2 regions of the Streptomyces sp. GS7 genome follow, and region 1 is predicted to be linked to the other one. Evidence: predicted binding sites of a transcription regulator. Region 1 holds the regulator's gene; the other holds the start of a gene.
The links. Region 1 encodes HrcA, which represses chaperone genes, less so after heat shock. Its sites were predicted from a motif close to TTNGCACTCNGNNNNNCNGAGTGCNAA; they were not measured.

Region 1 (4,737 bases):
CACCCGCCTCCACGCCCTGCACGCAGACCGCGTCGGCGCCGGACCACTGCGCGTCCTGCGCCTCGGCGACCGTGGTGACCGTGACGACGGTGTACGTGCCGACCTTGGCGAAGCCGTCGAGGACCGCCCGCGAGGGGCAGCCGAAGGTGAACGAGACCACCGGCACCGGGTCCTCGCGCAGGATCGCGAGCTTGGCCTCGTACCCGTCGTCGCAGGGGCCGTCGATGTCGCCGAGTTCGGTCTCGTACCAGGCGGCCTCGCCCGCGAGTTGCTCGCGGTAGACCTCGACGGCGGACGTGTCGGCCAGCGAGGGCTGCGGCATGAAGAGATTGACGCCGAAGGGGTGGTCGGTCAGCGCCCGGAGCTGTTTGATCTCCTGGTACATGCCGTCGGCGGTCTTGTAGCCGGCGGCGAGGAAGCCGAGCCCGCCGGCCTGGCAGACCGCCGCGGCCAGCTCGGACCCGGAGGCGCCGCCCGCCATCGGGGCCTGCACGATGGGGTGACGGCAGAGATCGGTGAGCGCGGTGGGCATGACCACATCGTGTCACGCCCACCGCCCTGCCCCGAACCGGGGCACCGCCTCGAAGTGCGGAACGGCCGGCCGGGGTACACCGTGTGCCTACCGCCCGTTGAACGCGTCCTTCAGGCGGGAGAAGAGGCCCTGCTGGCCGGGCTGGAACTGCCCGGTGGGACGCTCCTCGCCACGCAGCTTGGCCAGGCGGCGCAGGAGTTCCTCCTGCTCGGGGTCGAGCTTCGTCGGGGTCTGGACCTCGACATGGACGATCAGGTCGCCCCGGCCGCCGCCGCGCAGATGCGTCACGCCCCGCTGGTGCAGCGGGATCGACTGGCCGGACTGGGTGCCGGGCCGGACGTCGACCTCCTCCATCCCGTCCAGCGTCTCCAGCGGGCACTTCGTGCCCAGCGCCGCCGCCGTCATCGGGATGGTCACCGTGCAGTGCAGATCGTCGCCGCGCCGCTGGAAGACCGCGTGGGGCAGCTCGTGGATCTCGACGTAGAGGTCGCCGGCGGGGCCGCCGCCGGGGCCGACCTCGCCCTCACCGGCCAGCTGGATGCGGGTGCCGTTGTCGACGCCGGCCGGGATCTTGACCGTGAGCGTACGGCGCGAGCGGATCCGGCCGTCGCCCGCGCACTCGGGGCACGGGGTCGGCACGACCGTGCCGAAGCCCTGGCACTGCGGGCACGGCCGGGAGGTCATGACCTGGCCGAGGAAGGACCGGGTGACCTGCGAGACCTCACCGCGGCCGCGGCACATGTCGCAGGTCTGCGCCGACGTCCCGGGCGCCGCGCCCTCACCGCTGCAGGTCGTGCAGACCACGGCGGTGTCGACCTGGATGTCCTTGGTCGTGCCGAACGCCGATTCGCTCAGCTCGACATCGAGGCGGATCATCGCGTCCTGGCCGCGGCGGGTCCGCGAGCGCGGTCCGCGCTGCGACGCCGTGCCGAAGAACGCGTCCATGATGTCGGAGAAGTTGCCGAAGCCCGCGCCGAAGCCGCCCGCGCCGCCGCCGGCACCGCCGGACTGCGACAGGGGATCGCCGCCGAGGTCGTAGACCTGCTTCTTCTGCGGGTCGGAGAGGACCTCGTAAGCGGCGTTGATCTCCTTGAACCGCTCCTGGGTCTTGGGGTCCGGGTTGACGTCCGGGTGCAGCTCGCGCGCCAGCCGCCGGAATGCCTTCTTGATCTCGTCCTGCGAGGCATCGCGCCGTACGCCCAGGACCGCGTAGTAGTCCGTGGCCACTTACGACTCCGCCAGGATCTGTCCGACGTAACGTGCCACTGCGCGTACCGCTCCCATCGTTCCGGGGTAGTCCATGCGGGTCGGTCCGACCACGCCCATTTTTGCGACGGCCTCGTCGCCCGAACCGTAGCCGACGGCGACGACCGAGGTGGACGTCAGGCCCTCATGAGCATTCTCATGCCCGATACGTACGGTCATGCCCGAGTCCTTGGCCTCCCCGAGCAGCTTGAGCAGCACCACATGCTCCTCAAGGGCCTCCAACACCGGCCGGATGGTCAGTGGGAAATCATGCCCGAAGCGCGTGAGATTGGCGGTACCGCCGATCATCAGCCGCTCCTCGGTCTCCTCCACCAGAGTCTCCAGCAACACCGACAGTACTGTCGAGACCGTGCCGCGGTCGTCCTGCTCGAAGGACTCCGGAAGATCCTGCACCAGCTGCGGCACGTCCGTGAACCGCCGCCCGACGACACGGCTGTTGAGCCGCGCCCGCAGGTCCGCCAGGGACATCTCGCCGAACGGCGACTGGCAGTCGACCAGCCGCTGCTCGACCCGTCCGGTGTCCGTGATCAGCACCAGCATCAGCCGCGCCGGGGCCAGCGCCAGCAGCTCGACGTGCCGGACCGTGGACCGCGTCAGGGAGGGGTACTGCACGACCGCGACCTGCCGGGTCAGCTGCGCCAGGAGCCGGACCGTCCGGCCGACCACGTCGTCGAGGTCGACGGCGCCGTCCAGGAAATTCTGGATGGCGCGCCGCTCCGGGCTGGACAGCGGCTTGACGCCGGCCAGCCTGTCGACGAAGAGGCGGTATCCCTTGTCGGTCGGGATCCGCCCGGCGCTGGTGTGCGGCTGGGCGATGAAACCCTCGTCCTCCAGGGCCGCCATGTCGTTGCGCACGGTGGCCGGGGAGACCCCCAGCTTGTGGCGCTCGGTGAGCGCCTTGGAGCCGACCGGCTCCTCCGTGCCGACGTAGTCCTGGACGATGGCGCGCAGCACTTCGAGCCTGCGTTCGCTGAGCATCCCGCGCACCTCCAGTCCGGCCGTCCCGCCGTGTGTCGTCTCTCCTGGCACTCACCTCAGCCGAGTGCCAGACCCAGTAAGTGTACGGCCGGGTAGCACGGATGCGGCAAGGGCGGGCGTGGTGGGGAGTTGCCCGGGGCCGCGGAGTCCGACCCCGGGAGCGCCCCTCGGCGCCCCCCGACCGCTCCCCGGCCGGCACCCGGTCCGGGCCGCCGGAACGGCCGACCGTCGCGCAACGCTATCGCGATGGCGCTAGCGTCTCGGTATGCGCACTGCATGGGAAGAGGCAGGCTGGGAACAGCTCGACGACGGTGTCGTCCGGCGCCGGATGCCCGGCTGGGACGAGACGGTCGGGGTGATCGCCGGCACCGCCGGGGTCATGATCGTCGACACCGGCGCCACCCTCCGCGACGGCGCCGAACTGCGCCGTACGATCCGCGGCGTACTGGGCCGCGACGTGACGCACATCGCACTGACCCACCCGCACTTCGACCATGTGCTGGGCACCGCCGCCTTCGCGGGCGTCGAGGTGTTCGGCGCGGCCGGCCTGGGCGAGCTGCTGCTGCGCAGCAAGGACGAGCTCCGGCACTCCGCGGTGCGGCACGGCGTCGACCGGGACGCCGCCGCGGAGGCCGCCGACCTGCTGGTCGCGCCGCACCACCACGTCCACGGCGAGCTGACCGTCGACCTCGGCGACCGGCAGGTGCTGCTGGCCAACGTCGGCCCCGGCCACTCCGCGCACGACCTGGCCGTCCTGGTGCCCGGCCGGCACGGTTCCCCGGAGATCGTCTTCTGCGGTGACCTGGTGGAGGAGTCGGGCGAGCCGCAGGCCGGGCCGGACGCGCTCCCCCAGCAGTGGCCCGCCGCCCTGGACCGGCTGCTCGCCCTGGGCGGCGAGGACGCGGTGTACGTGCCAGGCCACGGCGCCGTCGTCGACGCCCGCTTCGTGCGCGCCCAGCGCGACGCCCTCGCCGCCCGCTTCGGCCCGCCGCCGTCCTGAGCCGCCGCCCCGCACCGCTCTCCGCTTCCGCCGCTCCCCCCCTTCCGCCCACCGGTCCGGCCGGTCGGTCAGTCCCACCGGTCCGGCCGGTCAGGCCGGTCGGCCCGCAGAAGTCCGTCCACAGAACAGGCCCTCATGCAGAGCAAGCGCTACCGCCCCGACCTCACTCCCCCGTGGAAGAGGCAGCAGCCGGCGCCCGAAGTGCCCGCCGATCCCGATCTGGTCGTCGAGGAGGTCACCACCGGCTACTGCGGCGCGGTGATCCGCTGCGAGAAGACCGCCGAGGGTCCGACGGTCACGCTGGAGGACCGGTTCGGCAAGCAGCGGGTCTTCCCGATGGCGCCGCGCGGCTTCCTCCTGGAGGGCAGGGTCGTCACGCTCGTACGCCCCCGGAGCCGCCCCGCGCCGAGCGGTCCGGCGCGGACCGCCTCCGGGTCGATCGCGGTCCCCGGCGCCCGCGCCCGGGTCGCGCGGGCCGGCCGCATCTACGTGGAGGGGCGGCACGACGCCGAACTGGTCGAGCGCGTCTGGGGCGACGACCTGCGCATCGAGGGCGTGGTCGTGGAATATCTGGAGGGCATCGACGACCTCCCGGCGATCGTCCGCGCCTTCTCCCCCGGCCCGGACGCCCGGCTCGGCGTCCTGGTCGACCATCTCGTGCCCGGCTCGAAGGAGTCCCGGATCGCGGCCGAGGTGACCGGTGCGCACGCGCTGGTCGTCGGCCACCCGTACATCGACGTCTGGGAGGCCGTGAAGCCGTCCTCGGTGGGCATCGCGGCGTGGCCGGCCGTACCGCGCGGCCAGGACTGGAAGACCGGGGTGTGCCGGGCGCTGGGCTGGCCGGAGAACACCGGCGCGGCCTGGCAGCGGATCCTCTCCGGCGTGCGGTCGTACAAGGACCTGGAGCCGGCCCTGCTGGGGCGGGTCGAGGAACTGATCGACTTCGTGACGGCCCCGGAGG
Region 2 (4,737 bases), 6.7 Mb from region 1:
GTCCCCGCGGACGTGGCCGACAAGCCGAACCTCAACCCCGGCTTCACCAAGCTCGTCAAGGCCGACCGGCTCGCCGCCGAACTGGGCGTCACCGGCGGCCTGTACGTGAAGGACGACTCCGGCAACCCGACCCACTCCTTCAAGGACCGGGTCGTCGCGATCGCCGTCGAGGCCGCCCGCGCCTTCGGCTTCACCACCCTCTCCTGCTCCTCGACCGGCAACCTGGCCGGTGCGGTCGGCGCCGCGGCGCGCCGCGCGGGCCTCAAGTCCTGCGTCTTCATCCCGCACGACCTGGAGGCCGGCAAGGTCGTGATGGCCGCGGTCTACGGCGGCGACCTGGTCGGCATCGAGGGCAACTACGACGACGTCAACCGCTTCTGCTCGGAACTCATCGGCGACCCGCTGGGCGAGGGCTGGGGCTTCGTCAACGTCAACCTCCGCCCGTACTACGGCGAGGGCTCCAAGACGCTGGCGTACGAGATCTGCGAGCAGCTGGGCTGGCGGCTGCCGGACCAGATCGTCATCCCGATCGCCTCCGGCTCCCAGCTCACCAAGATCGACAAGGGGCTCAAGGAGCTGATCGCCCTCGGCCTCGTCGAGGACCGGCCGTACAAGATCTTCGGTGCGCAGGCCGAGGGCTGCTCGCCGGTGTCGGCCGCCTTCAAGGCCGGGCACGACGTCGTACGGCCGCAGAAGCCGAACACCATCGCCAAGTCGCTGGCGATCGGCAACCCGGCCGACGGTCCGTACGTGCTCGACATCGCACGCCGTACGGGCGGTGCGGTCGAGGACGTCGACGACGAGCAGATCGTGGACGCGATCAGGCTGCTGGCCCGTACGGAGGGGATCTTCGCGGAGACCGCGGGCGGGGTGACCGTCGGCGTGACCAGGAAGCTGATCGAGGACGGTGTGCTCGACCCGTCGCTGACCACGGTCGTGCTGAACACCGGTGACGGCCTGAAGACCCTCGACGCCGTCGCCGCCGGTCCCACGGCCACCATCCGCCCCGACCTGGACGCGTTCCGCACGGCCGGCCTGGCCGGCTGAGCCCGCTTTCGCCCCTACGCTGCCGCCGGGCAGCTCCCCCAGTCCTACCCCGCACCCGCTGGAAGGCAGAACCATGAGCGTCAAGGTCCGCATCCCCACCATCCTCCGTACGTACACCGGCGGCGCGGCCGAGGTGGCCGCCGAGGGCGCGACCCTCTCCGAGGTGATCTCCGACCTGGAGAAGAACCACCAGGGCATCGCGGCCCGTGTGCTGGACGACGCGGGCAAGCTCCGCCGGTTCGTGAACGTCTACGTCAATGACGACGACGTCCGCTTCGAGCAGGGCCTTCAGACCCCCACCCCGGACGGTGCGGGCGTTTCGATCATTCCCGCGGTCGCCGGAGGCTGCTGAGCGATCTGCCGCATTTGGCGCCTAATTTGCGCCAACTCTTGCGTTGCTTGACCGAAATTGCCCCGTCCGGCATAAACGGACGGGGCAATTCCGCGTTGTGAAAGGGGATACCATTGGGGCGATCCCTCTCGGCCTATCTCCGCGCGCGTGCCGAACGCATATGAGACCGCGGTGAGTTGTGCCCAAACCGTGTGCAGCTTTTGTCGCCTACGCGGCTTATTCCCGGCCCGAATTGCACCGGAAAATTGCGACTTCCGGTCATATTGCCGATTCCCTGCCGCCAGAATTCTCGTCCGATTGACCTGTTGCGCTGGGCATCGGTCCAGATACATTCAGCGGCGGTCGACGCGTTCCGGCGCACACCCCCATTCGCGGGGTGAGGTCTGACCCGGGTCCGCGGAGTGCGGTCCTGCGCAAGGGCCAGTAATAGGGGAGTTAGGCATGGCTCAGGGCACCGTCAAGTGGTTCAACGCGGAGAAGGGGTACGGCTTCATCGCGGTCGACGGTGGTGCGGATGTATTCGTCCACTACAGCGCGATCCAGATGGACGGTTACCGCACCCTTGAGGAGGGTCAGCGGGTCGAATTCGAGATCTCGCAGGGCCAGAAGGGGCCGCAGGCGGACATGGTTCGGGTCAGCGCCTGAGGCGGCGACCGACTGCGCGTCGGGAAGGCCCGCACCCTACCCATGGGGTGCGGGCCTTCCTGCTGCCCTTCTGCTGCCTGCCGCTGCCCGCCGGGGTGCGGATGTACCGACGGGCGCGCGGCGGGCCCCCGGCGCGCGGGTCCGAGGCGGCGCACGGCGCGCGGCCGGGGCGGGGCGGGCGCACGGGGCGGGCTCGGGAGTGTGGACGGGTCGGTGGGCGCTTGCACTCGACAGGGTCGAGTGCTAATCATTGCGTTAGCACTCTCCCCGTGAGAGTGCTGAATATGGACCGGGTCGGTGAGGCCCGCAGGCCGGGTGGGGCAAGGAACCACAAGGCATGCAGGCCGTCCGTCGCGGGCGCCAGCGCGGTCCGAGCTTTCTCCACCCCAGTCCGGGAGGACCACTTCACATGGCCAAGATCATCGCGTTCGACGAGGAGGCGCGGCGCGGCCTTGAGCGCGGTATGAACCAGCTCGCCGACGCCGTCAAGGTCACCCTCGGCCCCAAGGGCCGCAACGTCGTCCTTGAGAAGAAGTGGGGCGCCCCCACGATCACCAACGATGGTGTCTCCATCGCCAAGGAGATCGAGCTGGAGGACCCGTACGAGAAGATCGGCGCCGAGCTGGTCAAGGAGGTCGCGAAGAAGACGGACGACGTCGCCGGTGACGGCACGACGACCGCGACCGTCCTCGCCCAGGCGCTGGTTCGCGAGGGCCTGCGCAACGTCGCCGCCGGCGCCAACCCGATGGCCCTGAAGCGCGGCATCGAGAAGGCCGTCGAGGCCGTCTCCGGTGCGCTGCTCGACCAGGCCAAGGAGATCGAGACCAAGGAGCAGATCGCCTCCACCGCGTCCATCTCCGCCGCCGACCCGCAGATCGGCGAGCTGATCGCCGAGGCGATGGACAAGGTCGGCAAGGAAGGCGTCATCACCGTCGAGGAGTCCCAGACCTTCGGTCTGGAGCTGGAGCTCACCGAGGGTATGCGCTTCGACAAGGGCTACATCTCGGCGTACTTCGCGACCGACATGGAGCGCATGGAGGCGGCCCTCGAGGACCCCTACATCCTCATCGTCAACTCCAAGATCGGCAGCGTGAAGGACCTGCTGCCGCTCCTGGAGAAGGTCATGCAGTCCGGCAAGCCGCTGCTGATCATCGCCGAGGACGTCGAGGGCGAGGCCCTGTCGACCCTGGTCGTCAACAAGATCCGTGGCACCTTCAAGTCCGTCGCCGTCAAGGCCCCGGGCTTCGGTGACCGCCGCAAGGCCATGCTCGGCGACATCGCCATCCTCACCGGTGGCACCGTCATCTCCGAGGAGGTCGGCCTCAAGCTGGAGAACGCCGGTCTCGACCTGCTCGGCCGCGCCCGCAAGGTCGTCATCACCAAGGACGAGACCACCATCGTCGACGGTGCCGGCGACAGCGAGCAGGTTCAGGGCCGGGTCAACCAGATCCGCGCCGAGATCGAGAACAGCGACTCGGACTACGACCGCGAGAAGCTCCAGGAGCGCCTCGCGAAGCTGGCCGGCGGCGTGGCCGTCATCAAGGCCGGTGCCGCGACCGAGGTCGAGCTCAAGGAGCGCAAGCACCGCATCGAGGACGCCGTTCGCAACGCGAAGGCGGCCGTCGAGGAGGGCATCGTCGCCGGCGGTGGCGTGGCCCTGCTGCAGGCTTCCTCGGTCTTCGAGAAGCTGGAGCTGGACGGCGACGAGGCCACCGGTGCCGCCGCCGTCAAGCTGGCCCTGGAGGCCCCGCTCAAGCAGATCTCCGTGAACGCCGGCCTTGAGGGCGGCGTCATCGTGGAGAAGGTGCGCAACCTGACCCCGGGCCACGGCCTGAACGCCGCGACCGGCGAGTACGTCGACATGATCGCCGAGGGCATCATCGACCCGGCCAAGGTGACGCGCTCCGCGCTGCAGAACGCCGCGTCGATCGCCGCGCTGTTCCTCACCACCGAGGCCGTCATCGCCGACAAGCCGGAGAAGGCCGCTGCGGCCGCTCCGGGCGGCATGCCGGGCGGTGACATGGACTTCTGATCGACTTCGGTTGATCTCCGTCCGCTCGTTCGCCGGGGCGGTACCTCCTCTCCCAGGGGGTACCGCCCCGGCGGCGTTTCCCCCTCCCCGCATTCCGCCGTTCCGTTCCCGCGTGCGTTCCGTTCCCGCGTGCCTCGCGTCCGTGTGTTCCGCCTGTGTGTTCGTCCGCCGTGCCCGCCCGGAACTCCCGGGCGGGCACGGCGACATGGGCACGGCGGCATGGCGGCCGGCGGCTCGGGGTCACGGCAGCGCGGCGGTGTTGCGGCAGGCGGTCGAGGAGCCAGGTGCCGTGGCGCCGGCCGGCGATCCGGTGACGACCCGGCGATCCGGAGACGGCCGCGCAGACGACCGCCGCGCCGACGCACACTCCGGGTTCCTTTCCGACCCACCGACCACCGTTGACTCCACCCGGACGCTGTGCTGTCCAGGGCACGCCCAACACACGCCCCCGAGGCGTGACTTCTGCCATCTTGGGAAGCCGATCAGCGCTCCAGGAGGCCCATCCCGTGCTCAGGCGCCGATGTGGTCCGCACGGAGCGCGCTGCCGCGGAGGTGGCAGGCCGGGTCATAGGCGCTCGATGACCAGGGCGGTGTCGTCGGTGACTCCGCCGGGCGGGAGCAGGTCGGCCAGCAGGGCGTCGGCGAGGGTTTCGGGGGCGGC

Region 2: groL (chaperonin GroEL) is a predicted target of HrcA. The motif match lies at 2,300-2,326, and genes of this name have one in related genera.

Annotation. Positions count from the first base shown of each region.
Region 1 covers NZ_CP047146.1:1,550,470-1,555,206, reverse strand. The annotation lists gene GR130_RS06500 (nitronate monooxygenase) at 1-532, opposite strand, end outside; gene dnaJ (molecular chaperone DnaJ) at 620-1,759, opposite strand; gene hrcA (heat-inducible transcriptional repressor HrcA) at 1,760-2,776, opposite strand; gene GR130_RS06485 (MBL fold metallo-hydrolase) at 3,042-3,776, shown strand; gene GR130_RS06480 (DUF3097 domain-containing protein) at 3,912-4,737, shown strand, end outside.
Region 2 covers NZ_CP047146.1:8,291,006-8,295,742, reverse strand. The annotation lists gene thrC (threonine synthase) at 1-1,047, shown strand, start outside; gene GR130_RS35965 (MoaD/ThiS family protein) at 1,121-1,399, shown strand; gene GR130_RS35960 (cold-shock protein) at 1,841-2,044, shown strand; gene groL (chaperonin GroEL) at 2,454-4,076, shown strand; gene GR130_RS35950 (PP2C family protein-serine/threonine phosphatase) at 4,642-4,737, opposite strand, start outside.